DNA from 4 places in the Spartinivicinus ruber genome. Region 1 is predicted to be linked to each of the others. Evidence: predicted binding sites of a transcription regulator. Region 1 holds the regulator's gene; each other region holds the start of a gene.
The links. The regulator LexA, encoded in region 1, represses DNA repair genes until DNA is damaged. The targets are predictions, from matches to a motif close to TACTGTNTANNTANACAGTA.
Positions count from the first base shown of each region.

Region 1 (8,108 bases):
ATTCGCCCGATAATTGACCTGATGCGGTGCTAGTTGATGAGGATCACCATGCCTGGCTAAAAAAGCTATCTCCTGCTCAGCAAGTTGGCCTATTCTAATAGGTGCTGACGGAGTTCCATAAGGGGTTTCAACTGATTTTTGTTCGGTAAGGGTTAATCCTGCTAACTGTGTTAACCCTGTTCCACCGATAATAGCAATATTTGGCATACTTAAGAGTTGGCTACTGATTGCTGAATATTAACTGGCTCTACATGCAAGGTACGGGTTGGGAAGGCTATTTCAGCACCATGCTTGGTAATAATTTCCATAATATCGAGCAATACCTCCTCCTTAATTTCATGGAACCGTATCCAATTAATAGTTTTGGTAAAACAATAAATAAAGAAGTCTAGTGAAGAAGCCCCAAAGCTATTAAAGTTAACAATCAAGGTTTGATTAGTATCAATTTCTGGATGCTTAATTAAGTAAGCTTTTACCTCACTAATAATTGGTTTTATTTTTTCCGCATCGTCATAGCGTAAACCAATCGTTTCATAAATACGTCGATTAAGCATCCGGGAAGGATTTTCTACCGAAATATTGGCAAAGGTTGCATTAGGAATATATAACGGCCGTTTGTCAAAGGTTCGAATATGCGTCAACCGCCAGCCAATATATTCTACTGTGCCTTCTATTTCTTTGTCTGGTGAGCGAATCCAATCTCCCACTTTAAAAGGCTGGTCTAAATAAATCATCAACCCACCAAAGAAGTTAGCCAGCAAGTCTTTGGCTGCAAAACCCACTGCAACACCACCAATACCTCCAAATGCTAATACACCAGAAATGCTATATCCCAATGATTGCAATATAACCAATGCTCCAGTAATAATCACTGCTGCTCGCAGTAGCTTACCGATGGCATGAACGGTGGTGGGATCTGCCTGTTTTTTACCTTCTCGGGGAGTAATTAACTGTTCTTCTACTGCTTTTATCAAGCGAATAAAAAACCAAACTATAAGGGCAATAATCAAAGTTTCACGTATTGGATCAATGGCTTGAAAAATCACCGCATCCGACACTTTATGCACAATTTCAGCTGCCCAGCTAAAACCAATCACCCAAATTAAAGCCGCTAACGGTTTTTGTGCTGAGTCAACAACAGTTTCATCCCAAATAGTACGGGTTTTAGTCAATTGTTGGTGTAAACGAGCAAGCAAGCGACGGGCAATAAAGTTGGCAAGTAAAGTTAAAAATACAACAATAAAAACCTGATAAACCCAAGCATCTTGCCCCTTAGCAAAATTTAAAAAGTCCAACCACTTTTCCATGAATTAATAGCTCTGATTGTTAATTAAGGTTCCGCCTATTCTACATTATTTATCGATTATTACAGTGTTTTTAGTTTTTCGTGGATTGCTAACCGACGGGGATGCTCCTCTAATTTCTGCCAGTTAAGTTTTGCATTCCCTTTTAATGGTTCAATATTAACATCTGTTGTCAAATGATTATTCAGTTCGGCAACCACCGCTTTTGCTCCTGCCACATTATTACACACTAACAATAACTGACAGCCCGCTTCAAGCGCTGCTAATGCACGTGATGGATAATCACCCGCCTGACTCGCAGCGTGCATGGTTAAATCGTCACTAAAAATAATACCCTTAAAATTCAAAGACTCTCGCAACACCGTTTGTAGCCAATAACGAGAAAAACCAGCAGGCTCTTCTGCCACTTGTGGATATAAAACATGCGCAGGCATAATCCCATCTAACAACTGTTGCTTAATTAGTGCAGTAAATGGCAGCAGGTCAGCTTGCTCTATTTCGGTAAAGGGCCGATCATCACAGGCAATATCATGATGGGTATCTGCCGCTACACTGCCATGCCCTGGGTAATGCTTACCGACTGTTGCCATTCCTGCTTGTTTCATCCCTACACAATAGTTGCAGGCTAATTCAGCAACGGTCTTAGGCTGCTCTGCAAATGCACGAGAACCAATCACCTGACTGATGGGTAAACCTAAATCTAAAACGGGTGCAAAGCTTAAATCTATGCCTGAGGCAATCACCTCACTGGCCATTAACCAGCCTAAATCTTCTGCTAATTGACAGGCTTCAACTGGATTATGTTGATAGTGCTCCCCTAGCCGACAGGCAGCGGGTAGTTTGGTATAACCATTAACCAACCGTTGTACCCGCCCCCCTTCCTGATCAACCGTAATTAATAAATCTTGCCGTACTGCTCGGATTGATTCCAATAATGTTAATACCTGCTGGCGATCTACCACATTACGGGCAAATAAAATCACCCCAGTAACCGCAGGCTGGTTTAACAACCAACGCTCGTCATCCGTTAGCGATATTCCTGCTAAATCAACAATTACCTGACCTGGCATAGGATTTACCAATGTTTATTGTTTACTGAAATTAAGGCTCAATTATCACTTGTGTATATACTGGCATACGCTCAAATAGTTCAATAACTGCATTATTACGCATCCGAATACAACCGTGGGAGGCGGGTATTCCCATTGGTTCTGTGTCAGGGGTACCATGGATATAAATATACCGTCGCATTGAGTCCACTTTCCCCAAGCGGTTATAACCAGGTTCCTGTCCACTTAACCATAAAATACGGGTTAAAATCCAATCGCGCTGGGGAAACTGACTGGCTAATTTCTCATCATAGACTTCCCCTGTAAATCGTCGCCCAACAAATACAGCATTTAATGGGCAGTTAGCACCGATCTTAGCTCGAACAAGGTGTCGGCCCAACGGGGTTTGAAAGCTGCCTTGCTGCTGGCCAGTTCCATTCGCCGCTGTAGAAATCGGGTATTGTTTAATCAGTTGATTATCATCAAACAATTTAAGGGTTTGTTCGGCAATGGAAACATAAATAACAGGCATCACTCACCGTACACACGCATGTAAAATAAACGATTAAACCTCTAGGCTGGTAGCAGGCAAATCAGCTTTCATGCCTTGAGCTAAAAACGGCACCAGTCGTTTCATAACCGCAGGTACAGAGGTATGCTCGTTGTATTCACTTTCAGCAATATCCCGTAAAGCATCTAATCCAGACATAGTAAATGCCACTGAACCAACCATAAAATTAACACGCCAGAAAATTTCTACAGGTGGTAAATCTGGTGATGCTTGCACGACCAAACTAACAAAACGGCGAAACACATCTCCATATACTTGTTCAAGGTATTTGCGTAGATGTCCTTGAGACTGGCTAAAAGCTAGTCCTAGCAAGCGCATAAACACCGATAGGTCATTCTTGCCTCGAGCTTCTACAGAGAGTATTTGCTGAAATAGCAGATTAAGCAGCTGTTCTGGAGTGGGTTGACGATCGGCTAATGATGCTTCAAATTCATTAAGCTTCAAAGTGAGTTTTTTACAAAAAGGCTCCAAGAAACGTGCAAATACAGCCTGAATGAGCGCCTTTTTAGAGCCAAAATGATAATTCACTGCCGCTAAGTTTACTCCAGCTTTACTGGTAATAGTCCGTAATGACGTTTCGGCAAACCCCTTTTCTGCAAATAAAGCCTCTGCAGCATCTAATATTCGTTCAACAGTTTCTGATTGTGCCATAACAAATTTAAAATAATTAATTAAAAACCTTAGCCCCCTACCCTCATCAAAACTTGTCGTAAAAGCTGAGAAATATTTGGGCTAGGGCCTGTTATAATCTTCAAACGTTTTGAACATACGTTTAATACGTATACAAGTCAAGCAGGCTTTCCCTTTTCCTGCAAGTGATATTGAACGCTACAAAGTAAGGAAACACCCTGATAAAAAACAACAAGGTACTTGAAAACTATTGAAGGATAGGCAAAACTGGATATAATCACAGTAACTGTATAAAATCACAGCAGCAGTGTTAGCCTGCAATTATCTAAAGCATTATTAGATAAGCTGAAGCATATAAAACAGCAAAAATCCAAATGCGTATAAGGAGCCATCTCAATGGCTAAACTAACAGCCCGACAGGCTGAGATTTTTCAATTTATTAAAGACCATATCGAAGATACGGGTTTCCCACCCACCCGAGCAGAAATTGCCCGACAGCTAGGGTTTCGTTCAGCAAACGCTGCGGAAGAACACCTCAAAGCCCTTGCCCGCAAAGGCGCTATTGAAATTATTGCAGGCACATCTCGTGGCATTCGCATCCCTAACGAAACCCAGCAAGGCATCCCAGTGGTGGGTCAAGTAGCTGCTGGCTTTCCAATTTTAGCCGAACAGAATATAGACAACTACTGCCAGATACCCGCCAACTTTTTCAAGCCCCAAGCTGATTATTTTTTAACAGTAAAAGGGATGAGCATGAAAGACTGCGGTATTCTTGATGGTGACCTATTGGCAGTACATAAAACATCCGATGTACATAATGGTCAAATTGTGGTGGCTAGAATCGAAGATGAAGTCACTGTCAAACGGTTTGAGCGCAAAGGTGATGTTGTATTACTCCACCCGGAAAATAACGAATTCAACACCATTGAAGTGGATTTGCACGACGGAAACTTTACTATCGAAGGCATTAGTGTTGGGGTAATAAGACACTAAGATGCTACCAACGCCTCTCCCCTATGAGGAGAGGCAAAAGAGTTTTTAACGATGTTAGCTTTTAGTTAGTCATATCTAACTGTTTTCGCAACTCTTTATTTTTTCAACTCCTTCATCGCTTCAATTAAGCTGCCAATAAACCATGCACAATTAACTTGTTGCGACTTATTCTGCAGTTTTGCACATTTTCATCAACTCTGATCCACAATCTACTCCAATATGGTAAACACAGTGAATTAGGCCAAAGATATAAATTTTTTGTCAGTGATACACTCCAGCCATAATTAGCGAACATGATAATAGGAATTAATCTCATGGAGTACAGTGGCAATGAAAATGATTCCAAGCCCAACTGTAGTACACCTAGTCAGCCACCTCACTTTCCTCTATCAACGAGTCACAGCGGCTTTACTCATATTACAGAAATTATTTTATCTTCTGCTCGCGTACCACTGACATCGTTTATTCCACCTATGTTGGCCCAGCTAAGTCATCATGAAAAGCAGCGCTGGCTAACGGTTGTCTGCTCAAAGCAGTACCACAAGCTTACCTTGAAGTGGCTACAGGATGCATACATTAATAACAAACAGGTTTTATTTCTAACAGCAACCAATGAAGGCTCTATTAAGGACCTAACTTTACAGGCTTTATCTCTAGGTAAAAGTCATACGGTAGTTAGCTGGTTACCGGTGTTGGACGAAGCTACCTTATCGGCTTTAGAGATTGCAGCAAAAAAGGGTAACTGCCATGTTATTAATATTAGACAACGTTAACCAGCCTATTATTTTGCGCTACTTACAAGATAAGAAGATTATTTACCAACCAATGAAATCGTTTGACCGGTCTTGCTGCTCTGTTCAGCCAACTGAATTATTTTAATTACTGCTAACGCTTGCTGCGCAGTTACAGCCACTGTTTTATTTTGCAAAATTGCGTCTGAAATGTTAGCAAAATAATGCTGGTATCCTCCTGCTTGCGTGGGATGAATACTTTCCCCATTTTCTTGAAACAAGGTCCCATAATTTTTTTCTGCTTCATTTGCCCAATTTTCATGCTGAGGCGAAAGCCCTTGTTTTAGCTGTTCTTCTTGTGGATCAAGGCCATACTTTACAAAACTACCTTTGGTTCCCTCTAATTGAAAACGCAACCCAGGCCCTGCAGAAAATGGGCTGGAGCGTAACACCACTTCATGATTAGGATAATGCAATTGAACATGGAAATAATCAGTGGTTGGTGAGTTTTCCCTTAACCTTCGACAACATGCAGTCAGTGCCATCGGCCAGCCAAATAAACATAACGCTTGATCTATCAGATGAGGACCTAAATCATACCAAATCCCCGTCCCTTCACCTGCTTGTTCGCGCCAGCGTTGTCGTACGATTGGCCTAAACCGGTCAAAGTGAGATTCAAATAAACGTATTTCACCCAGTGCTTTCGAATCGATTAATTGTTTTATGGTTAAAAAGTCACCGTCCCAGCGACGATTGTGATAAGTCGACAGTATCAGTTCTTTTGTTTTTGCTAGTGAAATTAATTCTTCCCCTTGTTCTACTCGCGTAACAAAGGGTTTCTCAACAATAACATGTTTATTACTGAGTAATGCCAGCTTAGCGAATTCATAATGGGTATCATTAGGTGAAGTAATAATCACCAACTGGATTGTATCGTCTTGAATTAATTGTTCGGCTGTATCATAAACCTGAATATCAGGGTTATCGGCTAATACTTGTTCTCTTTTACTTGAGCTGATAGCTGTTAATTCAAACTCCTTTAAATAGTTAATAAAAGGCAAGTGAAAAGTCTGAGCAGAAAAACCATAACCGATAATACCTGTTTTTATCATCTATCAAACCTTAAAACTTTTAACAATTTTGGCAATATTAAATGCAGTGTCTTCAATATTCTGTGCGGCAGTTTTTAAAGCATCAGTTAAATTCATTACCCCTGGTACCACACTAAATACTGCATCAATCCCTTGCTGATAAACCGCTTGGTAGCCAGCTCCCATGCTACCTGCTAATGCTATTACACAACAATTATATTGTTTAGCCCGTTTAGCAACACCAATCGGCGTTTTACCATAAATAGTCTGGCTGTCTATTTTTCCTTCGCCAGTGATCACTAGGTCCGCGTCAGATAAATAAGTTTCCAGTTGAATAGTATCTAACACAATATCAACACCACTTTCTAACTGGGCATTAAATCCCCCTAATAAAGTAGCGCCTAAACCACCAGCAGCACCCGATCCCGGTGTTGAAGCAATATCCCGATTGAGTGCTTGTTGCATGACTTTAGCAAAATGGCTTAAATGGTTTTCCAACTGTTGCAGCATAGGCTCATCAGCACCCTTTTGAGGACCATAGGTATAGGTAGCACCTGTAGGGCCTAATAATTGGTTATCTACATCACAAGCGACTTTAAATTCAACATTTTCTAGCCTGCTATCTAAGGAGTTAAAGTCAATCTGTTGTAAATTAGCCAGCCCTTCTGCACCTAGCGAAATTACATCCCCTGCGGTATTTAATAATCTTGCACCTAACGCCTGCAACATACCAGCCCCTCCATCATTGGTGGCGCTTCCGCCTAGACCGAGGATAAATTGTTTAGCACCGGCATTCAGTGCTTCAATAATCAGTTCTCCTATACCATAACTGGTGGCTTTTAACGGGTTACGTTGCTGAACTGGTACTTTCGCCAAACCCACAGCCTCAGCCACTTCAATCACTGCTGTAACACCATCACCCAATACCCCCCAGCAGGCGTCAACGGGTGTTCCCATTGGTCCAGTTACGCGACAAGTAAACTTACTACCCTGGGTACCAGCTACCATGGCATCAATCGTCCCTTCACCCCCATCGGCTACGGGTAGTTTAATTAACTCAGCATCAGGCAACACTTGTTGAATACCCTGCGCAACAGCATCCGCTACCTCAATGCTGGATAGGCTCTCTTTAAAAGAATCAGGTGCAATGACAATTTTCATTGGTTATTTTCTATCAAGTATTTATGACCTGTTAACACCATTTGATTTTAGTACGCCAGATTCGATAGCTTTGGTGAGAAAGCTCCATTTCACGACACCCTAAATCTATTAGTCATATAATCCATAAACAGCCTTCAATTGATTCATTCGATTCACCGCTAATACCGGATCTCTTAAAATACCTGCTTGGTCTGCTAATCGAAATATCTCTGCATAATGCCTTAAAGAACGGGCCGAATGCATGCCGCCCGCCATCGAAAAATGAGACTGATGGCCATTTAACCAGGCAATAAACACTACCCCTGCTTTATAATATTGCGTGGGCGCTTCAAATATTTTTCTTGATAAAGCCACGGTCGGGTCCATTAATCGATGATATTCAACAAAATTCCCATTAGCCAGCTCAGTTAATGCTTGCGCTGCCACTGGCGCAATCGGGTCAAAAATACCCAATAAGCCATGAGAAAAACTGTCGCCCTCCCCTGCAATTAATTCCGGGTAATTAAAATCATCCCCAGTAAACATTTTTACATTGTGAGGTAAACGCTGGCGTAATGCTAATTCATATTCCGTAGCTA
Region 1 is NZ_CP048878.1:2,877,273-2,885,380, reverse strand. It holds gene G4Y78_RS13695 (S-methyl-5'-thioinosine phosphorylase) at 1-207, opposite strand, end outside; gene G4Y78_RS13690 (mechanosensitive ion channel family protein) at 210-1,307, opposite strand; gene nagZ (beta-N-acetylhexosaminidase) at 1,367-2,374, opposite strand; gene G4Y78_RS13680 (L,D-transpeptidase) at 2,406-2,885, opposite strand; gene G4Y78_RS13675 (TetR/AcrR family transcriptional regulator) at 2,919-3,575, opposite strand; gene lexA (transcriptional repressor LexA) at 3,951-4,547, shown strand; gene G4Y78_RS13665 (SulA-like leucine-rich domain-containing protein) at 4,862-5,320, shown strand; gene G4Y78_RS13660 (oxidoreductase) at 5,359-6,390, opposite strand; gene G4Y78_RS13655 (glycerate kinase) at 6,394-7,530, opposite strand; gene G4Y78_RS13650 (dihydrodipicolinate synthase family protein) at 7,639-8,108, opposite strand, start outside.

Region 2 (8,108 bases), 2.3 Mb from region 1:
TAATAAAATAGCCGCTGGTATACCCGTGCCGTAAAATAATTTTTCTGGCAGGCCAATTACGGCATCTAATAAATTTTCGTCAATTAATTGCTTGCGGATTTTCCCTTCACTGCTGCCGCGGAATAATACGCCATGGGGGACTACTACACCCATTCGACCAGTGGTGGGGTTGAGGGTTTCGATCATATGCAGGATAAAGGCATAGTCCCCTTTGGTTTTAGGTGGAATGCCTCGGCGGAACCGGCTGAATTTATCGTGCTCTGCTTCGTCATTCCCCCACTTATCTAGCGAGAAGGGCGGGTTGGCAGTAACAATATCAAACAGCATTAAATTCCCGTTTTTATCCAGCAGCTTGGGGTTGCGGATGGTGTCGCCCCATTCAACTTTGTGGTTGTCTTCACCGTGCAAAAACATGTTCATTTTGGCTAATGACCAGGTTGAGCCAATCGCTTCCTGGCCGTACAGTTCATAGTTTTTGCTGTTGTGGTGCTCTTTTACTTTTCGGCCACATTTCATTAATAACGAGCCGGAACCGCAGGCTGGGTCGCAAATGGTATCGCCGGGCCTTGGGTCCAGCAACTCAGCAATCAGCTCGGATACTTCAGGTGGGGTATAAAACTCACCAGCTTTTTGTCCGCCGCTGGCAGCAAAGTTTTTGATTAAGTATTCGTAGGCATTACCAATGACATCCAGTGAACCGACCCGGCTGGGCTTCAGGTTGAGTTCAGGTTTGGCAAAGTCTTCTAGCAGGTGGCGTAAGATGGTGTTCTTTTGTTTTTCTTCACCGAGCCGGTCAGTGTTAAAAGATATATCCTGGAATACACTCTTACCGGCGTCTTTTAATTTGTTGCCATTCGCTTCTTCAATCGCATGCAGTGCCTGGTCAATGCGCTCACCATTACCAGGCTCGTGGCGGTGTTCCCAGAGTGTGTAAAAGCTGGCGGATTTGGGGAGCACAAAGCGCTCTTGCTTCATTAGCTCTTCAATCAACGCTGGCTCGTCACCATGTTCTTTTTGGTATGCTTCATAATGGTCTTGCCATACATCACTGATGTACTTCAAGAACAGCATAGCCAGAATAAAGTCTTTATAGGTATCGGCACTGATGGTACCTCTGAAGGTATCACAGGCTGCCCATAAGGCCTTGTTGATAGAATCTTGATTGATGGATGTCATACCTATAAACCTAACTTAATATTTAGTTTAGGGTTTTGTATAAAAAATGTTCTATAAAACAGTTGAAGCAATAAAATATGCGCAGACTGCCCTCGGATTATACCAAGTCTATATAACTGCGACACTTTATGTTGTATTCATAAAGAGGTCAAAGCGCTATGGCGTGCTTGTGTTTTCTGGTGGTTAAAGACAGCTGAGTTAAGCTATTAAAATTGAAATCTAACCTTCAATTACTGTTTTTTTTTGCACATAGATTTTATCTAACCTAAAGAAACACTACTTAACAACATTGGTTAAACTGAATGTCATTGTCATAGGTTAAAAATCAAAAGAACTATTTTTAGTGTTTCAAATACATCATAAAATTTTTAAGGACAAACCATGATCAAAGCCTACGCCGCTTTAGAACCGAAAGGTAAATTAACTGAATTTGAATATGACCCTGGTGAGTTGGGGCCTCAGGAAGTTGAGATTGATGTGGATTATTGCGGTATTTGTCACTCAGATTTATCGATGATTAATAATGAATGGGGGTTATCTGAATATCCACTGGTTGCTGGGCATGAAGTGGTTGGTCGGGTTGCTCAAGTGGGTGAGCATGTTACCCATTTACAGGCGGGTCAGTTGGTTGGATTAGGTTGGCATGCTGACTATTGCCAGGCTTGCTCACACTGTAATGCGGGGGATCATAATTTGTGTTTAACCGCTCAAGGCACCATTGTGGGACATCATGGTGGCTTTGCAGATAAGGTGCGGGCTAATGCCAAATGTGTGGTGCCGCTACCAGAAGGTATTGATGTAAAGTCGGCAGGCCCATTGTTTTGCGGTGGCATCACGGTGTTTAATCCATTGGTTCAGTTTGATATTAAACCAACGGATAAGGTGGCGGTAATCGGTATTGGGGGCTTAGGGCATCTAGCTTTGCAGTTTTTGAATGCTTGGGGTTGTGAGGTGACAGCATTTACCTCTAGCGAGCGTAAGGCTGAAGAAGCGAAGTCGCTCGGTGCTCACTATACCCTTAACTCTCGGGATGCAGCAGCCGTTGAGGCTGCTGCGAATTGTTTTGACTATCTTATATCGACGGTCAATGTGAAGCTGGATTGGAATCTTTACTTATCAACTCTTAAGCCCAAAGGACGGCTACATTTTGTAGGGGCTACTCTTGAGCCACTGGATATCAATGTGTTCGGATTGATAATGCAACAACGTTCTATTTCAGGGTCTCCGGTAGGCAGTCCTGGCACTATTGCGAAAATGCTGGAGTTTGCGGCTCAGCATGACATTAAACCAATGGTAGAAATGTATAAATTTGATCAAGTCAATGAAGCTCTGGCCCATTTAGATAGTGGAAAAGCGCGTTATCGAATTGTCTTGGAGAGGTAATAGTTGTTATCTCCAGAGATTTAAGGGCGCCTCTAAAAATCTACTTTTTCTGCGATAGCTGTGTCAGCTCCGTACTCAGGTCCTCATGTATGACTTATACATTGTGGCCCTCCGTGCGGAGCTTCCTTGCTCTCACAAAAAAATCACTATTTTTAGAGGTGCCCTTAAGAGTTACTTAGGAGAAAACTGTGAAGCTTGTCAGTATTTTTTAGGTACTAATACCTACCACTAAGCCTGCTTTTTTCGGTGTTTTGCGCGAATGAAATTGTGTTTTTGAACCGCATCATACTTACCCAATCTACTTTGTTACACGCGTCATACTAATTAGATTAGGTTGTTTGAATATTGATCAGCTCTGGTATCTTATCCACATTGTTTAAGAACTTGAATATTAACTTTCTATTAGCCAGGGTTTGAGCAATGTTGAAAAAAGTAGCTTCAATTTCAGTTTTATTAGGTTTATTTTCCCTTCCTTTTACAGCAGCAGCTGACAATACCGCTATTAAAGATAGTATTTGGAATGATAAAAATGCTAATGGTATTCAAGAAGAAAATGAGCCTGGAATTAACGGCGCTGCTGTTCAATTACTAACTTGTAAATCAAGCAAACCTGTTGCTTCTACTGTGACTGTTTTAAATGGAAATTATCAGTTTACAGGCATTAAACAAGGTAATTATAAAATTCGGTTTGTTTTAAAAAGTGGTACAGAATTTACTTATAATGGCCCGCAAATGGTTGGTGGGGTGAGCAACAAAGTGGTTGTATCTCCTTGGAATGCCTGCTAATAACCAACTGATTTAATATTCATTGCTTCTTACCTGTTGGGGTGGCTGTTGCCACCCCAATCACTAAAATAAAATGCCCTTCCTTCTAACCCAATAACTCTCTTTACTTTCATTTCCTTATAAAAATTATTTGATTGGCGTCATACTTTAGGTGAATAGCCTAGTCGGAAAAGTTTACACTCGGCAGTCACTAAAGTGTTAAAGTACTGTAATTATAGAGAAATTTAGTGCTGGCCTGATACTTGCTACATACCCTGTTCCTTTTTCCTACCTAGTTATTGAAGCTTTTTGGTGGGCTGGAATTTTAAAAAGTAGGTCAATAATTTACTAAGGAGTATTAAGAAGTGAAAATAACTAAAATAGGACTAATCGCTGGCGCACTTACCTTTGTTGGCATGCAGGCTCAGGCTGGTTTAATTAAGATTAATGATCAATATAATGTCGATTCGAATGATTTGGTAGCATCAGTAAGCTATCAGGGTGCTAACTTTGGGGCTGGGCAACATCGAGTGGGTGATGATAATCCACTTTCTGGTACCTATACCTTCTGGCCTCATGGTAATTCCATGAATAAAAATCTTACCTTGACTTATGCAAACCCAATTAAAAACAGAGCAGGGAAGGATGGTGCTATTTTCATGTACCGTCCTAATATTATTTGGGGCGGTACTATTGGCGTAACCATTAATGGAGTTTATCAGGATATTTTTGCTGATAACTTAATTGGTCCTGGGGTAAGTACGGCTAATCAACGTAAAGGGGTTTTTGCTGGCCTATTTGACCTTTCTGATTTTGGTCTTTCCATTGGTGAGAGTATTAATAGCATCCAAATTTCAGCTTCTCGCAAAACTTTTGGAGCTTATAACGGTAGGCTGATTAATGTTGAAATCGGTAATGGCTCTGATGTGCAATTTGCTGGTGCTGGTGGCCTTCATTTTGTTGACCCAGTAAATCCAGTGCCTGTTCCAGGTAGTATTGCTTTATTAGGACTTGGTTTAGGCTTATCTGTGATTAGGTTAAAAAAGCGTAAAAAAACAGCTTAATTTAATCCATTAATTATAGTCTAAATAAAAAAGGGTATACATTGTATACCCTTTTTTTGTTTTATACTGAAGTTATTTTATCTCGACGTTAATGCTTTTCTAGCCCGCTTAACTGCAGCTTTAACCTGCGCTGGTGCTGTTCCACCAATGTGGTTTCGTGCATTGACTGAACCTTCCAGAGTTAGTACATCGAACACATCGTTTTCAATAATATCTGAAAATTGCTGTAACTCTGCCAAGCTCATTTCGGAAAGGTCTTTAGTTTGTGCAATACCATAAGCAACGGCTTTACCTACCACTTCGTGGGCATCGCGGAAGGGCATTTGCTTTTTCACCAAATAATCGGCTAAATCAGTTGCAGTGGAAAAACCACGTTTTGCGGCTTCATACATATTGGCTTTGTTCGCTTTTATGGCAGGCACCATATCAGCATAGGCACGTAAACAGCCTTTTAAGTTATCCACAGTATCAAAGAGTGGCTCTTTGTCTTCTTGATTATCTTTGTTATAGGCTAATGGTTGAGATTTCATTAGCGTCAGTAATGAAATTAAATGGCCGGTTATACGCCCTGTTTTACCTCTAACCAATTCAGGTACATCGGGATTTTTCTTTTGTGGCATGATGGATGAGCCAGTACAAAACCTGTCGGGTAGCTCAATAAAATTAAACTGAGCTGAAGTCCAGAGAATTAATTCTTCGGAAATACGCGACAGGTGAGTCATGATTAAACTGGCCGCAGAGCAAAACTCAATAGCAAAATCCCGATCACTGACTGAATCTAACGAATTTTCACTGGGTTTGCTGAAGCCCAATTGTTGTGCTGTAAATTCTCGATCAATTGGGTAGGTGGTTCCAGCTAATGCCGCAGCACCCAAAGGAGAGATGTTCACCCGTTTGCGGCAATCTTGTAGGCGCTCATTATCACGGCTGAGCATTTCAAACCAAGCCATTAGGTGGTGGCCAAAGGTAACGGGTTGTGCGGTTTGCAAGTGGGTAAAACCAGGCATGATGGTCTCAGCTTCTTGTTCAGCCAAGTCAGCTAAATTGTTTTGTAGTCGAGTAATTTCCTGGCAGATGATATCAATTTCGTCCCGAAGGTACAGTCGTATATCGGTAGCAATTTGATCATTACGTGAACGGCCTGTATGGAGCTTTTTGCCAGTAATACCGATACGGTCAGTCAGGCGTGCTTCGATATTCATATGAATATCTTCCAGCGCTACAGACCATTCTATTTCACCTGCTTCGATGGCTGTTTGAATGTCCCGTAAGCCTTGCTGAATGTCGGATAGCTCTTGATCAGTTAAGATACCAACTTTATTTAACATCGCCGCATGAGCCAAAGAGCCATTGATATCTTGCTGATAGAGTCGTTGGTCAAAATCAATTGAAGCAGTAAATTTAGCGACAAACTGATCTGTGGGCTCTGAAAACCGGCCACCCCACTGCTGGTTGGCTTGATTCGTTGGTTTTTCCGACATTGGTTCTTCCCGATTAAAGCTGACGTATAAAAAATAAATTATACAACTATCGATCCATCATCGTTACATAAGTAGTTGTATCAATATGTATCTAAAGTTGCTGTTAGCTAAAAAGTTACAGCTTATTGATAAGTAACTGTTCAGCAATTATGAGTACTATATGAAGTGTTGCCTATTTGTATTTATTAACGGTGAATTGTTAAGGCAGTTTGGAGATATTGATGACTATGAGTGTAAATGGAGTCCCTGCCGCAGGGTTCACTCCTAATAGTGTAGTAGCAGAGCCTGTGAGGCCGGCAGAAGGGCTGTTGGCTGGCAGAACTATTAAGCTTGAAAAAGCGAATGAAGTCGCTAAAAAAATGTTTCTGCAACTTGTTGGCCAGCCATTACAGCAGGTTAAACAGGGTTTGGTAAAAGCATTTAGTCGGCTTAAACAAGTGCCCGAAATAGTAACCCAGTTTTTTCAACAGACTCAGAGCCACAGTCAGTCGAATATTAGTTTGTCTACTCAAGGTTCAGGACAAACGTCACAAGCAGCTGCTAAGACTTATTCTGTTGCTACAGACTTTAGAGGCATGTTGCAAACCGGTATTGATGGATTGAACAGAGGGTGGCAAGGCCTTTTAGGACAGGCCGATGACTTAAAAGAATCAGGAATAGATAAACAAAAACAAGCTGCTTTGGCTGGTGGTGCAGATACAAAAAGCAGTGGTAATGGACCTTTGAGGGCGCTTATAACTGGGCTTACAGCTTTAAAGGAGATGGATAAAATTGCAGCACTAACTCAAACAACTCTTTCTCCTGAGCTGAAGGAAGTAAGTCAAAAAGCCCAGCAACTTATAGCTGCAGAAGTATTTGATACGAAGTTTTCCAGTTGGGGAACAACGGATGGCCAGGGGCCTTATGCTAAAGGGCTTGTAGATCCTGTAACTGAAAGAGAGCCCACCCCACAACAAGTCGCAGACAGAGTAATAGAACTGGCTGAAGAAGCAAAAGTATTAAGCGTAAAGCTTGATGGAGCATTAAATAAGCAGGACAAGGAGTCTGAAGAGTTAAACCATCAACTGCAATCAACGCAGGTATCTGAAGCAGCTGAAACGATAACTCAACTAACCGCTCAACAGCGAGTAAACATGCTGGAAGAGCAGTATGTTGAAGGAACAGCTTTCAATGGCCGCTCAGCTACTGATGATAAGACAAAAGCATTATTGGATGTGACAAGTTATTTAAGTTCCCAGGTTAGACAAAAAGATAAATTAACCTTAACCCCTGAACTACAGAATCAGTTACAAAAGAAGTTTCAGCAAAGTCAGCTTAATTACTATGATGTAAAAGATCTTGTTAAAACTACCGCTGATTTAAGGTGGTTAAGAGGCTTAGCTTTAGATCGATTACATTAAAAAAATAAATCTGCTGTAACTAAGCTAAAGTGGAGGAGGGCCCACCTCCCTCACTTTATTTCATACCAGCCTAACTCCTCCGTCCGTTATTCTTAGTTGTTATCCATTTCACATAACTAATAAGCACTTAGTCATAGTTCTCCGCTATTCTTGTGAGTATTTTTATACGTCTTGAAAACAATAAAAAGACCATAGTGGCGGATACTACTTTGACAAAAGAACAACAAGATTGGCTGGATCAAGGCTTTTTCTTGCCTGACCTATGTACTACCAGGGCGGTATTTATGCTGGTGGTGCTGGCGGAGCTATTTGTGTTAATTCTCGTGTTGGCTTTACCCAGTTCAATGGGATTCGACTGGAATCGCCTAGCATTAACATCATTCTTTGTTCAGTGGGTGGTATTGGCCAGTGCTGGCTGCTTGTGTCGAGTTAGGCCGCTTATTCAGAAAACTCAGCTTGGGTATGCCTTAGCTGCCTGTTATAGCGTGGTACTCATCGTTACCTTGCTATTTTCACTCATCGCGGAGTGGGTTATTTATCCTACAGATTGGGGGCAGTTTTGGCTGCAGCTGGATACCTGGCATATTGCAAAAAATTTATTGGTTGCATTGATTATTACCAGTTTATTGCTTCGCTATTTTTATATGCAGCAACAATTGCGTCAGCAGGAGCAGGCTGAACTCAGATCTCGCTTGCAGGCATTGCAAGCCAGAATTCACCCTCATTTTCTGTTTAACAGCATGAATAGTATTGCCAGCCTAATTCAGATTTCACCTGAAAAAGCAGAGCAAGCTGTTGAAGATTTGGCTGCATTACTGCGTGCTTGCCTGGATGAGGTG
Region 2 is NZ_CP048878.1:603,851-611,958, forward strand. It holds gene G4Y78_RS02780 (type I restriction-modification system subunit M) at 1-1,176, opposite strand, end outside; gene ahr (NADPH-dependent aldehyde reductase Ahr) at 1,558-2,559, shown strand; gene G4Y78_RS02790 (SdrD B-like domain-containing protein) at 2,980-3,345, shown strand; gene G4Y78_RS02795 (PEP-CTERM sorting domain-containing protein) at 3,690-4,388, shown strand; gene argH (argininosuccinate lyase) at 4,466-5,869, opposite strand; gene G4Y78_RS02805 (hypothetical protein) at 6,091-7,269, shown strand; gene G4Y78_RS02810 (sensor histidine kinase) at 7,479-8,108, shown strand, end outside.
Region 2: the regulator LexA is predicted to act here: its motif matches at 2,744-2,763, upstream of G4Y78_RS02790 (SdrD B-like domain-containing protein).

Region 3 (8,108 bases), 660 kb from region 1:
CATTGTTGCTACCTTTATCTTTAGGCAGGTTGGTAAAGTTTTTACCTGGTGCATCTAATTTGAATGCAGCGCCGGCTGAGTAATCAAAGCCGATAGTGTCGAATAAATAGCCTGATACAAAGTCAAAACGGAAACCTTGGACCCACTCACGGCGGTCAAAGTCGTTACCGTTCTTGCCATTTTCGTTAAAGTAATAGTTGCGAATGCTTAGGTTACCCGTGCTGTCTTCAATAAAGCCTTCAGCTTGGGCAGTGGTGATTGAGGCGGCAGATGCAGCAACAACTGCAGCAGCCAGCGTGGAAAATTTAAACGTTTTCATTATGTGACCTACTCCTAACTACTCCTAAGGTGTTGTGCGTAATGAGCGATATAAAAAGCATATCTATCTCCTTACTCACGACTGTCTTACAGGTTGCTGTTTGCGGTTAAGCGGAACTTAATTTGAATTGCTTGAATTCTACTCAACCCAATGCGTCTCATCATCCTGTTAGAATATGTTGCAAACTACTACGTTTATGACCTTTTGCAGCATATTCTTGAGTAGACATCAATTAAAGCCAATTAATATTTTGCTCACCATGGCGAGCAAAAAATACTTTATGACTTGATGTCTTTTTTGACAGATCCTACTGCTCGTTCTGATAAAGAACTAACGCATTATGCCGTTTTTAATAAAAAATCAAAAGTATTGCAATGCTAAATGTTGATCCCCTTACAAAAAACGTAAAAGAATTTGCCATGTATTTTATACTAAAGAATTATGTAAGTTTGGTGAAATAAAGACATTAAACAGGCTACATAACATTGACTAAAAGCCAAAGTGGTTGGCATATCATGGTACATTTTTGGCAGCTTTATATAGTATTTATTTGCTATTGTAAGGTACTACTAAAGTAGTATTTGTTGAATTAAATGTGGTTGATTAAAAAGTAGTCTTTCGTGGACCGCAAAAACAACAAATTAAGTATGTTCTAAATTAAGGATTGGTTGTTGGTGGGGTTGTGTTTTTGAGTGAACAATAAAAAACACCACTTGTTTTACTACTTGGTGGCGTTTTTTACTTAGTTTTAATAATACTGGAGAATAGAAGATCGCTACCCTTGGATTTGTAGCTACTGTCCTATAAAAGATCTATTTTGTAGTCGATATAAATCCGGTTACCATTAGTATCTCCGGCTAAAGTATTCCCTCTATAAGTCCAGTTATTCCAGCGAACAGATAAGCCTTTTAACATAGTATCCTGGAAGGAATACTTAATATTGGATCCGCGCTCCCACTCGGAGTCACGTCTTGTATCTCCTCTGTCATCAATGTCATAACCGTAGGTATACGCAGTATCCAGTGACAGCCCTGGTATTCCTATATCCGAAAAATCATAAGAAAAAGCAACTTGCCAGGTTTTTTCATTTTCGAAGTTAAAGTCAGACCAGTTTCGTGAAGTCCAGGCGCTGATGGGGCCGTAATCTTTATCTCCATCCCAAGAATATTGGAAGTCATCACTGCCGATTCTGGAGTGGGAAAGAGAAATTGTGATTGGCCCACCTGATAATTCAGCATTGTAGTTTGTATAACTAGAGTCGTATCCGCTGGGAGAAAAGTTGTCGCCATCCTCTTCAGACCACTGCTTGTTGGCCTCTAAGTACAGAGAAGTATCATTACCTAAATCTAAGGTGTAATAGATTTTAGCAAATGTTTGCTCTAAAAAATCATCAGAACTACCATAATCAAGAGCGAAGCCAAAGCCGTTATCGAACTCATAGCTGCCACCAAAAGTGTTGACATAGTCAACATTATTGCCAAAGTCATCGAAGCTTGATCCATCCCGTTCAGAGATTTCTGTTACTCGATTGACGTAAAACTTTGCTCCATAAAGATTTGCCTCAATCATGCCCCCTTTAAAGGAGCTTGGTAGTAAACGGGAACCAGATGTCATCAATAAATTGGTTCCCATGCCTACTCGCCCATAAATAGCGTTTAGATTCATATTGTCATCGCCTACTTTGGCTTTAACAAATGCGCGGGCAATTTTACTGATGCTGTCTATGCCATCTTGCTCTGAATCTCGCCGGGAAAAGTTGGTAAAGTTTGTGCCGGGGTCATCAAGCTTGACGCCGCCAAAATAAGACATATCAAACCCGATAATATCGGCAAAATAACCGGATGAGTAATTGAGCATAAGTCCTTGCCCCCACTCCCGGTTATCAAATCGGTTCTGGCTGGTTCGACCATCACGGTTAAAATAAACATTCCTGAGATGTAGCTGCAAAGAGCTATCGTCGATAAAACTCTCAGCCTGGACTGGCGTTGTATATGACGTGGTTGCAGCAACTATTGCAGCGGCTAATGCAGAAAGTTTAAGTATTTTCATTGTTGAACCTACTCCTAAGGTATTTGTGATTACCTATTCCTAAGGTTTTTCACTATCACCCCTCCTTGGAGGGGTGATAGTTTAGTTAATTGGTTAGCGCACAAGTTTTAGTATTAAGTGCATTATTATCAACTAAATGCACTGAGCAGATTGCTTGGTAAACTGCTCATTGATTTAGTAATTTTTAATTTAGGCTAAAAAATAAACAGTCCACCTTAATTTAATAGCTTAATTTTCAAGAATAATTATTAAAAAAATATTAAATTGGGTGCAAGTTGTTTTAATTTTTATGCATCTAATTCATAACTTAATGTAAAAAATCATATTTAACTACTGGTATAGGATATACCCAGTGTGCGCAATGAGTGGCTTTATTGCGCTTTTGGTTAATGTACAACACTTGCATCATGTTTGAATTAGTTATAGCAGTAGGTTTTGTGTTTGTAAAAATTAACTTCCGCTCTATAGGTGATTGAACAGTGTTCAGTTAGAAAGTTGTAGTGACGCTTTCCTTGAGTAGTTTTTCCTTTGTAGTGCTGCCCATTTCCTCTTTGGTTAGGCTATAATGGCGCTCTTTTGTGAGTTGATTGTAATGTAGGTTAAGTAGTTATGATGAGGATGGTCGTTTATGCCTATTTATGAGTACCTCTGTGACCAATGCGAGAATACCCATGAGGTCATTCAGAAAATTAGCGATGATCCACTAAAAACTTGCCCGCAGTGTGGTGAAGATGCGCTCAAAAAGCTACTGTCTGCCCCTGCTTTTCGGTTAAAAGGTTCTGGCTGGTATGAAACAGACTTTAAAACCGGTACTAAAAAGAACTTAGTGGACTCAGGTAGCAGCAAGTCAGCATCTACTGAGAAAAAAGCAACTTCAACTCCAGCAGCAACTGGAAGTAATTAAGTAACAAGCAACTGGTTGTTACTAATTAGTACGGTAAGCTGGTATTAAGCAAGAAAGCGCTTTACAAGTGCTAGCCACTAAACAAGTAGCTTTCTTGCTAATCCCACGAATAATTTGTAGATAGGGTATTACCAATGCGCAGCCATTATTGTGGCGAACTAAACACCTCGTTTATTGATCAAGAAGTAACTTTATGCGGCTGGGTGCATCGCCGTCGTGACCATGGCGGTGTCATTTTCCTGGATTTGCGTGACCGTAATGGCGTCACTCAAGTAGTATTTGATCCAGATACGCAAGATGCTTTTAATTTAGCTGATAAAGTACGTAATGAATTTGTTATCCAAGTAACTGGTCGGGTTAGGCATCGTCCTGAAGGTACTGTTAACCCTGATATGAAGACCGGTGAAGTTGAGGTGTTAGGTAGTGCCTTAGAAATCCTGAATACTGCGGCAACGCCTCCATTTCAGTTAGATGAACATGTTCAGGTGGGGGAAGATATTCGTTTGAAATATCGATACCTGGATTTGCGTCGCCCAGAAATGCTCGAAAAGCTACAAGTAAGAGCCAGGCTCACTTCTATTATTCGGCATTATCTTGAGTCGAACGGTTTTATGGATATTGAAACCCCTATTTTGACTCGTGCTACACCTGAAGGGGCTAGGGACTATCTGGTTCCCAGTCGTACCCATCCAGGCGAGTTTTTTGCGTTGCCTCAGTCACCACAACTGTTTAAGCAGTTACTGATGATGGCAGGGATGGATCGCTATTACCAGATTGCCAAATGTTTCCGTGACGAAGACTTAAGAGCTGATCGTCAGCCAGAATTTACCCAGGTGGATATTGAAACCTCTTTTATGGATGAATATGCCATTATGGGAATGGCAGAAGGTTTAGTACGTCAGGTGTTTGATGATTTGTTGGGTGTTCAGTTAGGTGACTTTCCAAGAATGACTTATCAGGAGGCCATGCAACGGTTTGGCAGTGATAAGCCAGATTTGCGGATTCCACTAGAGCTGGTTGATATCGATCAACTGGTTAAAGATGCAGAGTTTAAAGTATTTAATGGCCCTGCCAATGATGCGAAAGGCCGGGTTGTTGCACTTCGCTTACCCAATGGCGCTAACCTGCTGACTCGTAAGCAAATTGATGATTATGGTAAATATGTCGGTATCTATGGGGCTAAAGGGTTAGCCTGGATTAAAGTCAATGACCTCAGCCAAGGAGTGGAAGGGCTACAATCCCCCATAGTCAAGCATATCGAGTCACAAGTGATGGCGGTAATGGAAGCTGTAGGCGCTGAAAATGGCGATATTGTTTTCTTTGGTGCAGACAGAGCCAAAGTGGTTAACGAGGCGATGGGGGCATTACGATTAAAACTAGGTGAAGACTTAAATCTTTACACTAAAGAGTGGGCTCCGTTATGGGTGGTTGACTTCCCTATGTTCGAAGACGCCAGTGAAGGTAATTTAACACCACTACACCATCCATTTACTGCACCAGCATGCTCTGTTAAAGAGCTTCAAGAACACCCGGAACAAGCATTGTCCAGAGCTTATGATATGGTGTTGAACGGTTGTGAGCTTGGAGGTGGTTCAATTCGTATTCACCAACAAGATATGCAGCAAGTAGTGTTTAATATTTTGGGCATTAGTGAAGTGGAAGCTGAAGAGAAGTTTGGCTTTTTATTATCTGCTTTGAAATATGGTTGCCCACCGCATGGTGGTTTGGCGTTTGGTTTGGACCGTCTGGTGATGTTATTGACGGGTGCAAACTCGATTCGCGAAGTTATTGCTTTTCCTAAAACCCAAAGTGCTGCCTGTTTGTTAACAGATGCGCCAGGAGAAGTGGATAGTAAACAGCTTCGTGAGTTAAATATCAGACTCCGTAAGTCAACTGCTGCAGAATAATTATTTGAACAACATTTGAAGGGTTAGTTGGATACCAGCTAACCCTTTTTAACTCATTAGATTGAAGAAAAATCTATCTCTCTTAGATTTAATCTTAGCGAGGAAGAATTATGGCAGGTCATAGTAAGTGGGCCAATATTAAACACCGTAAAGCTGCTCAAGATGCCAAGCGGGGAAAGGTTTTTACTAAAATCATCCGGGAATTGGTTGTTGCAGCAAAGCAGGGTGGTCCAATACCTGAAGATAACCCTCGGCTGCGTGCAACAATGGATAAAGCACTGGCAGCCAATATGACCAGAGACACCATTGATCGAGCCATTGCTCGTGGTGCTGGTACCAATGAAGCTGACAACATGGAAGAGCTTACCTATGAAGGTTATGCCTCAGGTGGTGTGGCAGTGCTCGTTGAAGTGATGACGGATAATCGCAATAGAACTGTGGCAGAAGTGCGTCATGCTTTCAGTAAGCATGGTGGGAATCTTGGTACTGATGGTTCGGTTGCTTATTTATTTTCAAAAAAAGGGCAGTTCAGTTTTGCTCCTGGTACTGATGAAGAACAATTAATGGAAGTCAGTCTTGAGTCTGGTGCTGAGGATGTGATTGCCAATGATGATGGGTCAACTGATGTTATTACTGATCCTTCTGATTTTGGCCAGGTTAAAGATGCTTTAGTCGCTGCAGGTTTGGAGCCTGCTAATGCTGAAGTGACAATGATTGCTTCTACTATGGCGGAACTTGATAATGAACAAGCAGAAAAAGTTATCAAGTTGATTGATCGGTTAGAAGATCTGGACGACGTGCAAAATGTTTATACTAATGCAGACTTCCCTGCAGAGGCATTGGAATAACGGGTATATCTTTGCTTTTTGAATATTTGAAGTAGATCAATAGACTACGATTATTTATTCAGCGGCCACTAACAGTCTAGTGGCCGTTCTTGTTTTTGAATCCATTAAGCTTGATAGTTGCTAAGCAACTAACCACCAACCTAATAACATTAGCAAAAACAGTAAGCCAACTGTGGCTGATATTTTGAGTAGTAACCAGGATGATTCCATCTTTATTTTACTTATTGTCAGTTACAGTATAAGCCTACGCTTAAAATGGCATGTAAGGTACAGGTTTTTAGTAACTAACGTTGCTACTTTGTAACTGTCTAGCCATTACTCTGTAAGAGGTGGCTCAAAATAAAATTGGCTTCAAGTTATGTATAAGTGTACAGTGTTATTAAAATAGCCTTTTTTTAACGTAATATGAGCCTTATTCTTGGTATTGACCCCGGTTCGAGAGTAACTGGGTATGGCATAATCAATCAGTTGGGTAGTCGTTGTGAATATGTGACCAGTGGCTGTATTCGCACCAGTGGTGAGCTGCTTCCAGAAAGGCTATCGCAAATCTTTCAAGGTATTTCCACTATTATTGAACAGTTTGCTCCACAGCAAGTGGGGGTGGAGCAAGTGTTTATGGCTCGAAATGCTGATTCAGCATTAAAGTTAGGGCAGGCGAGAGGTGCTGCTATAGTGGCTGCAGTTAACCATGCCTTGCCAGTATCTGAATATTCAGCACGACAAATTAAACAGTCTGTGGTTGGTAAAGGTAGTGCAGAAAAAAGTCAGGTGCAGCATATGGTACAACAGTTGTTGTGCTTGAATCGTTGTCCACCCAGTGATGCTGCAGATGCGCTGGCGGTTGCTCTCTGTCATGCCCATACCCAGCAAGGCTTGATTAAAATTGTCGGCGCTCGTAGTGTCCGTCGGCGTCGAATCCGTTAGTAGGGCATCTAAATGCTTGCTCCACATCTGTTAAGGCTGGATACATTAATAGTGTACGAAATAGTCAATGAGAATATTGAGTAATGATTGGTCGAATTAACGGGATTTTACTGGAAAAGCAACCACCGCACTTGTTGATTGATGTCCAAGGGGTGGCTTATGAAGTAGATGCACCCATGACAACGTTTTATCAGTTGCCAGAAGTCGGGCAGTCTGTCGTGCTTCATACTCACTTTGTAGTAAGAGAAGATGCTCAACAGTTGTATGGTTTTGCTGCCAGGCAGGAAAGAGAGTTATTTCGGATACTGATTAAAGTGAATGGCGTAGGGCCTAAGCTGGCTCTCACTATATTGTCTGGTATGAGTTCTGAAAGTTTTGTGCGAACGGTTCAGGATAATGACGTTGCAAGCTTGGTTAAACTGCCTGGGGTTGGCAAAAAAACAGCTGAACGTTTGCTGGTTGAGATGCGTGATAAGTTGGCAAGTTGGCTGCCTGCTGATGCAGATGTGACTTCAAATACTAGTCAACAAATCTCAATACCGGCTGCCAGTCATTTGGATGATGCGATTAGTGCATTGGTAGCATTGGGCTATAAACCTCAGCAAGCGGCTAAAACAATCAAAGCGCTCCCCGACCAGGAGTTGCCCCGTGAAGAATTAATTCGTCAAGCGTTAAAAGCGATGGTTTAACAGCTCATTTATTACAATAAAGCAGCATGTGACAATATTAAGTTGTAATAAACTGGGCGAGAATCGCTTTAGTAAAAGACTTTATTAGTAAAAAGTAGCGGCGAACCAGCTAGGCTGACAAAACAGGTAACCTATAGACGATGATTGAAGCTGATCGTTTAATCACTACTACTTCAAACCCTATAGAAGAAAAGCAAGATCGTGCGATTCGCCCGAAAAGTTTGGCAGACTATATCGGCCAAGCGTCTGTGCGTGAGCAAATGAGTATATTTATCGAAGCGGCTAAAAGGCGTAGCGAGGCGTTGGATCATACCCTGATTTTTGGGCCACCAGGGCTGGGAAAAACCACCTTAGCCAATATTTTGGCTAACGAAATGGGGGGGCAAATAAAAACTACCTCAGGGCCAGTGCTAGAAAAAGCGGGAGACTTAGCTGCTATGCTCACCAATTTGGAGGCAGGTGATGTGT
Region 3 is NZ_CP048878.1:2,220,874-2,228,981, forward strand. It holds gene G4Y78_RS10460 (OprD family outer membrane porin) at 1-319, opposite strand, end outside; gene G4Y78_RS10465 (OprD family outer membrane porin) at 1,121-2,368, opposite strand; gene G4Y78_RS10470 (FmdB family zinc ribbon protein) at 2,997-3,272, shown strand; gene aspS (aspartate--tRNA ligase) at 3,407-5,179, shown strand; gene G4Y78_RS10480 (YebC/PmpR family DNA-binding transcriptional regulator) at 5,290-6,027, shown strand; gene ruvC (crossover junction endodeoxyribonuclease RuvC) at 6,433-6,951, shown strand; gene ruvA (Holliday junction branch migration protein RuvA) at 7,035-7,640, shown strand; gene ruvB (Holliday junction branch migration DNA helicase RuvB) at 7,781-8,108, shown strand, end outside.
Region 3: the regulator LexA is predicted to act here: its motif matches at 6,384-6,403, upstream of ruvC (crossover junction endodeoxyribonuclease RuvC).

Region 4 (8,108 bases), 3.0 Mb from region 1:
CACAGTATCCTTAATGGATCTTGATAATTCAGTAGTAGGGCTTGCTCCCATAAGTCAGCAGCATGATCATCACAATCATAGTTTTGAGAGCAAATTGCATATATGGTTAGATCCAAAACAGGCATTACGTGCCGCACAAACAATCACTAACACCTTATCAGAGCTATACCCTAACTATCGTAATCAATGGCAAGCTAACTTGACTCAATTTGCTGGACAGTTACACAAAGTAGATATTGATAATCAACAGTTACTTTCAACTGTTAATCACAAAGGTTTTTTTGTCTTACATGATGCTTATGGCTTATTAGCTGAACACTATCAGCTCAATATTATTGATAATGTCACAACAACCCCTGATCAACTATCTAGCACACGCCATATCATCCAGCTAAGAAAAAAGCTGTCGTCTGCGGGTAAAGCTTGTTTATTTCTTGAGCCACAGTTCTCGCCCAGAATTTTAACTAAATTAACCCAAGGTCTCCCTATTAAAAAAGCCATTTTAGACCCACTTGCTATTGAACAAGTGGTAACTCAAAATGGTTATGTTAATTATCTGCAAAGTTTGGTGGGCAGTTTGTATTATTGTCTATCGACAACAGGTTAGTCTGAATATCCAGAATCATTGATATTCGGTGAAATACTCAGGTTAGCTTCCTTCAATAAACTGTAACATCACGCCAATAATCTATTGCTACCCTTTAAGTTTGAATAAAATTTTTTATCATCAAACGAAAGCAAAGGAAAAGCATGTGACGCATAGGTCGGCAGTTGTCGAAAAGCTAGACAGTTACCAGGAAAAATACCAAAGCTGTCGAGCTCACACTTGGGTATTATGTGAGCCCTTAGAGCTGGATGACTATAATTTACAAGCTGTAGTTGAAACAAGTCCAGTTAAGTGGCATTTAGCTCATACAACCTGGTTTTTTGAAACCTTTATCCTCGCCAAGTTGGAAGACAACTTCAAACCATTTCATCCAGCCTTTCATCATTTGTTTAATTCCTACTATAACGGCATAGGTAAGCCCTTTATCAGGCGAAACCGACATTTACTTTCCAGACCAACTGTAGATACTGTTTACAGATACCGAGAGCATGTTGATGAAAAAATAAAAACATTACTTAAGCATAACAGTAAGCTTTCTGATCATCAGCGAGAGTGGTTACTATTCAGATTGGCACTTGGTATTCATCATGAACAACAGCACCAGGAGTTGATACTAACCGATTTAAAATATAATTTTTTTCAGAATCCTCTACTGCCACGTTATCAAACTAAGTTACCGAAAATAAATCATAAACTTACCAGTCCAGAGTTGAAGTTTATTGAGTTTCCTGGAGGGAAAACCACCATCGGTTATGAAGATAAAGGCTTTAGTTTTGATAATGAAAAACCACCTCATGAAATATTGGTACAGCCATTTTCCTTGGCAAATCGTCTGGTATTGAATCATGAATACTTAGCATTTATTGAAGACAAGGGTTACCAAAACCCCGAGTTTTGGCTGGCTGATGGTTGGGAGTGTATTTGTCGGAGCGGTGTTAATAAGCCACTATACTGGTATCAAAAAAATCGTGAATGGTATGAATTTACTTTATACGGCAGTATGCCACTTAATATGCAAAGTCCGGTATGTCATATTAGTTATTATGAAGCTGATGCCTATGCTCGCTGGGCAGGATATCGCTTGCCTACAGAACAAGAGTGGGAGTTTGTAGCAAAACGATACAGCCACCTAGCGGATGTTTTACCGAATTCCCCTTATCATCCATTGCCTCATACTAACACTTATGAAATCAATCATTTATTTAATCATTGCTGGCAATGGACCTTATCAGCTTATTTACCTTATCCTAAGTTTAAACCATTTATAGATGAAGTGGGTGAATACAACGGTAAATTTATGTGTAACCAAATGGTGTTACGCGGTGGGTCATGCTTGACTCCTCATGACCACATTAGACCAAGTTACCGTAACTTTTTTTATCCTAAAGACCGGTGGCAAATGACTGGCATCAGATTAGCAAATTAAAGGACTAAAAAATATGTCTACTAATACTGTTTTTTTCTATGATCGTTTAGCCGCTGCTAATGATACCAATGAAGAAATTTTACAAGATTTAACTGCCTCTCCTAAAAGAATAAAACCAAAATATTTCTATGATAAAGTGGGATCTCAACTATTTGATAGGATTACCCAATTACCTGATTACTATGTAACAAGAACTGAACTCAGTATATTAAAAAAATATTCTGAAGCCATTGCTCAGGCAGTTGGTAACCACACTTTATTAGTCGAATATGGTAGTGGTAGTAGTGAAAAAATCAGAGTTTTGTTAGAAGCTGTACAACCAAAGGCTTACATGCCATTGGATATATCCCGTGCTCACTTACTCGATTCAGCACAAAAGCTGGCTAATGATTATCCTTGGTTAGAAGTACATGCTGCTTGTTTAGACTACAGTCAACAATTAAGCCTGCCAAATACCGAGTACACCCATAAAGTAGGTTTTTTTCCTGGCTCTAGTTTAGGTAATTTTGAGCCAGAAGAAGCTAAATTATTTTTGCAAAGGCTAAAACAACAGTTGGGTGATGATAGTGCTCTAATTATTGGCATAGACTTAGTTAAGCCAGTCGAAATTTTGAATAAAGCTTATAACGACAGCCAAGGAGTGACAGCCAAGTTTAATAAAAATGCTCTGCTGCATCTAAATAAGCTTGTTAATGCTAATTTTAACCCTGAACTATTTTCTCATAAAGCTTTTTTTAACAATGAAAAAAGTCGCATTGAGATGCATCTAGTAAGCTTGATCGACCAGATTATTACTATTAATAACAAAAAAATTCGTCTAGCTAAAAATGAATCAATTCATACTGAAAATTCTTACAAATATACAACTGCAGACTTCATTAGCCTAGCAAGTAGTGCTGGTTTAGCTTGTACTCAACGTTGGGTTGATGACAAGCAATGGTTTGCTATTTTTTATGTAGAATAACTATTTTAAACGACTAATAGTCCATGACTAAGCAGCGGCTGATATCTGTTTGTTATGTGTATTACAGTGTTTAGTAGAGCAAGCAGGAGTAAGTACGACTGGGTAGTATTCTTTTACTGCTCTGTGCCCATTAAACTGCCAACGTTCGATTAATATCGAGTTTTTTAGTTTGTTATCTTCGGCATTTACAATTAACTCAATAAAACTGCCTGATTCAACATAGGTGGCTATTGGGGTGATTAAATCATCCAAGTCACCTTCTGGTGTTTCAGATAGAACTATTTGATTAATATTTCCATTTTTATCAAACTCTACAGAAAAACCAGATTGCTTAAACTCATCCATGATAAATGGCTGTTGGTTGTCATAGGTAATATCACTACGCTGATAACATAAAGCTTCTAATAGAGGGATAAATTGTGAACGGTGAATAAAAAAGTGTGAATGGTAATGACAATATTTGTCCATCATAATTCCCGTAAAAATTACTAGAAAAATTTTCTTAATTAATTTTATTGACAACTGTGTATACGGTGTACAACTACTCCCCAAACAACATTGTCTACATACCCTGTAATATTAATTGGTTTAGTCTGTGGGTTGCGAGTGATTAGCCAAGCTTTATTTTTAGTCAGTTGTATTTCTTTGACTGTTAACTCTTTTTTTTCTAGCTCTGCAATGACAGTGCTGCCATTTTGAGGTGTTAAAGAGCGATCCACCATCAAAAGGTCACCTGAGCGAATCCTTACTTCTAGCATAGGTTCCCCCTCAACCTGAACAAAAAAAGTGGCCAATGGATCTTTCACTATAAACTCATGAAGATTGATCTTGGCCTCAGCATGGTTGTTTATGGGAAATGGGTCTCCAAATGCTGAGTGATTACTGAGCAATGGTACTTTCTCTGTTGGCTGAATCTGCTTAGCCGTAAATAGCTGAGTGACGTGCATGATGATAACCATATACTGTATTTATATACAGTATATTAATCGAAAATCTGGTTAAGGCAATTATTAATTTCTATCTTATAAAAGATTCTGATAGCTTTTTATTTTAATGAAATGAGCTTTAACAATTATGAAGTTAGTTATTAACCACGATCTTTTTGGTGTTAGTTATAGGTAGTTAGGAAAGGAGCACTGGCTGGATAAAAAAAAGCCACATAGGTTTATGTGGCATTTGTTCAAATTTCAACGGCAGGTTATTTATGATCAGGCAGTTTGCATATGCCCTTGTACGTGGTTAGCCAGATTATAGAGTGAATCAACACGGTTATGGATCGTTTCTGCTATGTCTTGCTTCTGAAACTCAGAAAGGTTCTCTAGCTTGTCCAACATTAATAAGTTTAAGTGCAAGCAAGGGCTTTGGGCACGAAACTCTCTCAAGTCGCCGTTTACTAATACAGGCAAGAACTGATGTCCTTTATTCTTAAGGAAGCTGTTAAGCACTTCTAGGCCTTGGCCTAAAGGGTAGATCTTTTGCTGTTGCTTAATTGGTAGCACCATATACAGCTTTTTGGTTTTATTCACTGTATTCGCCACGAGCATAATATTAGTAGGGCGAATAGCACTTTCATCAATATGATTGAAAGTATCATGAAAGCAATAAAAATTGGGAAGTATCACCAAACCACTGTTGTAGTTATTTGGTGTTATAACCTCATAGTTTGAGTACAGTTTTGAAACTGTTGGACTGTACACGCAAAAGCAATCTGCAATCAGTTTAAAAAAGTCGATTGCCTTTTTGCGATTAAAAATATGATTTAGATCCCATACTAAGTCTTTGTTGTCGACGTCCGTATAGCTAACCATACATTCACCCTGCTTCCTGCCATTAAAAGAAACTTGTGTTACAAATTAAACACTATATCGGTAACATTGGGAAACGTTCTTATTTCTGATTTGTTAACTAATTATTAATAAAATGTGATTTAACTCATATTATTCATTAATAACTTTTAAATAAAAAAGCATTTAAATCAAGCATTTGTTTTGAATTCATGAGGTTTCTAGTAAAACATTTATAAAAAAAATAATTCAGGTGAGTATAACTGATTGGTCAATTAAAATTATCTATTGATACTTGTACTTTAAATCATCATAAATGTTATTAAAAAATCATTTTTTATAGCTAAATAGTGTACTTTAATAAAAGCCATATATTTTACATTGAGTGAGTAACAAGTTAAGTGTCTTTACAGTCCTATACTCTTTGCTGTGAGTATATATCGCTTCATTTCTACACCTAAAAATGTGTATCTCTTGCTTGGATTTGACTACTGGTCTATGTAGCCTCCAACCTTGTATACTCAAGGGGATACTTGTGATAGCAATAAACAAAGGGGGCATATTGCTAGTTATCGACGACTCTTCCTACCGTTCACTAAGTTATAACAGTCGTATACGTTTTCTGGTGGTTCACTATACTGCAATTAATTTTGTCGAGGCAGTGGCTGCGCTCACCACTAATGTGAGCGCTCACTATCTTCTACCTTGTTTAGAGGATTCTAGCTATCCTTTCCCTGACTTACGTACCTTTAAGTTGGTAGATGAATCGCAACGAGCTTGGCATGCTGGCATCAGCGCCTGGGAGGACAGAGTTAATATCAACGACCAGTCTATTGGTATCGAGATTGTTTATCAGCCAGAGGAAAGGGCTAACTCAGCAGATTTGGATTTTCCTGATTATCCTACCGATCAAATCAAACAGTTGATTTTATTGTGTAAAGACATACTACAACGTCACCCCGATATTACCCCTACCCGTGTTGTTGGCCACTCAGACATTGCTCCAGATAGAAAGGCAGATCCTGGGCCAAAATTTCCATGGCAGCACTTATACTTGGAAGGAGTTGGGGCTTGGTATAATCCCGAAACTGTTGAATACTATCAACAGCAGTTTCGTAAAACCCTGCCATCTGTAATGGAAGTTCAACAAAAGCTGAAAGCCTATGGTTATCCGATAAAGCTGACAGGTGTAGAGGATGAGCAAATGCGACAGGTTGTGAATGCATTTCAAATGCATTTCAATCCCGAGTCTTATTATGGTCAGTTAGACATAAAAACCGTGGCAGTACTTTATGCATTAGTGGATAGGTATTTTTAGCTTTTAACTTTATTAGGGGACTTTTACTTATCAGCAGTAATATCTGTGTAATGTTTTAACACCCATTTATATACCAATGATTTTTTCAAGCGAAATAAAGCGATATTAATTAGGTCTACATCTTCTTTAGCAACAGAACGTTTGCTAAATAGCAAATGAATACTATTATCGTGAACAACTAATGGGTGAAATTCAAATTTTCCAACCAGTTTCATTTGACGCGTTAAAAAGGTTGCAGCTACTTGATCATCAACGACAGCTGTTAACCTACCTGCTTCAAGTAACTTCATGCGCTGTTCTGGACTGGAAGTCAAGTGCACTTTTTGTTTTAGGTTTTTATCTTCAAGCACTTTTTGAAACTCAGGGCCATAATAAGCACCATTACTAGCTCCAATTTTAACGTCGTATTTATTGAATAGCTTCATCAAATTACTGGCAGGATATTTTTTTGATTCTCCTTTGCGGAAAACTAATAGCATTACTTCCCGTCGATAAGGATCAGAATAATAACCATATTTTTGTCGTTCTTCAGTAATTGATGCGGCTGTCACCATATCAATTTTGCCTTCTTTGACCAAATTCAGTGCACGTCGTCCAGGAATTTCTTGAAGTTTGTACGGACATCCCGCTGCAGTAAGTAGCAGATCCATAATCATAGCATCTAAACCATCAGGTTGGCCTTTATCCTTGGTCATAAAAAAAGGCTCCCATTTATTCCATGCAGCCTCAAGTTGTTTTGAACAGGCAAATACACTTGTAACGGTTGTTAGAAGAAAGAATAAAAAAATAAAAGCCTGATGCCACTTTTTCATAACAAGCCCCGAAAAGTGCAAATTAATTTAAGGTAAGCTTATATGATATGGTGGAAACTACCACTACTTTAGTGTTATTCTTAAAACTTATTTATTTTTAAATTGTGGATTCCTTTTCTCAATAAAAGCTCGCATACCTTCTTTCTGATCCTCGGTTGCAAATAATGCATGAAAAGTTCTACGCTCAAATAAGATACCTTCTTGTAAGCTTAACTCTAAAGCACGATCAACAGCTTCTTTTGCCACCATAGCAGCAGGCTTTCCATAAACAGCGATAGTTTCTGCGGCGGCAATAGCTTCATCTAGCAATTTATCATCTGGAATAATGCGTGCAACTAATCCAGTACGTTCAGCTTCTTCTGCGTCTATCATTCTACCAGTTAAAATCATGTCCATGGCTTTGGATTTACCTACTAACTTGGTTAATCGTTGTGAACCACCTATCCCAGGTATAACGCCAAGTTTGATTTCTGGTTGACCAAATTTAGCGGATTCCGCAGCAAAAATCATGTCGCACATCATTGCCAGCTCACAGCCACCTCCCAGTGCATATCCGGATACCGCTGCAATTGTTGGTGTGCGTAATGCTGTGAAACCATCCCAAGCAGCAAAAAAATCTTGATAAAACATGTCCATATAAGATTGGTTAACCATTTCTTTAATATCAGCCCCAGCAGCAAATGCCTTTTCTGAGCCGGTTATGATAAAACAACCTATTTCGGGATCTTGATCTAATGGTTGTAAAGTAGTGACTATTTCTTTCATAATCGCTGAGTTCAGCGCATTTAACGCTTTTGGTCGATTCAGTTTAACAATAACTACTCGCCCTTTGCGTTCTATTAAAATATTCATAGTTTCCTCATTGCATCATTTTTATTAGATAAAACTTCCTTATGAATCCCAAATAGCACCATATGCAGGAATTCCTCGAATTTCTAAGCCATGGACAACTTCATAAGTTAATTTCTGATTTGAAATACAAATAACCGCTTCGGCATTAAAATAGCGATAGGCTAAATAAGCCAGTTTAACCATATCTGGTTTACCACTTTCAGTAGTGTCCCAAATAGTAGCATTAGGCTCTGCTGCTAAGATTTCATCGACTAAAGCATCTCCGTAAGTTTTACGAGGGCTTCTTGTTGACCAAACTAAATGAGCAGGAACTTCTTGGGCCAATAAATGAGGTAGGCAAGGGCC
Region 4 is NZ_CP048878.1:6,235,221-6,243,328, reverse strand. It holds gene G4Y78_RS28155 (zinc ABC transporter substrate-binding protein) at 1-607, shown strand, start outside; gene egtB (ergothioneine biosynthesis protein EgtB) at 753-2,033, shown strand; gene egtD (L-histidine N(alpha)-methyltransferase) at 2,047-2,997, shown strand; gene G4Y78_RS28140 (hypothetical protein) at 3,025-3,468, opposite strand; gene G4Y78_RS28135 (LexA family protein) at 3,510-3,944, opposite strand; gene G4Y78_RS28130 (hypothetical protein) at 4,206-4,805, opposite strand; gene G4Y78_RS28125 (N-acetylmuramoyl-L-alanine amidase) at 5,317-6,099, shown strand; gene G4Y78_RS28120 (substrate-binding periplasmic protein) at 6,123-6,911, opposite strand; gene G4Y78_RS28115 (enoyl-CoA hydratase) at 6,999-7,763, opposite strand; gene G4Y78_RS28110 (hypothetical protein) at 7,803-8,108, opposite strand, start outside.
Region 4: the regulator LexA is predicted to act here: its motif matches at 3,958-3,977, upstream of G4Y78_RS28135 (LexA family protein).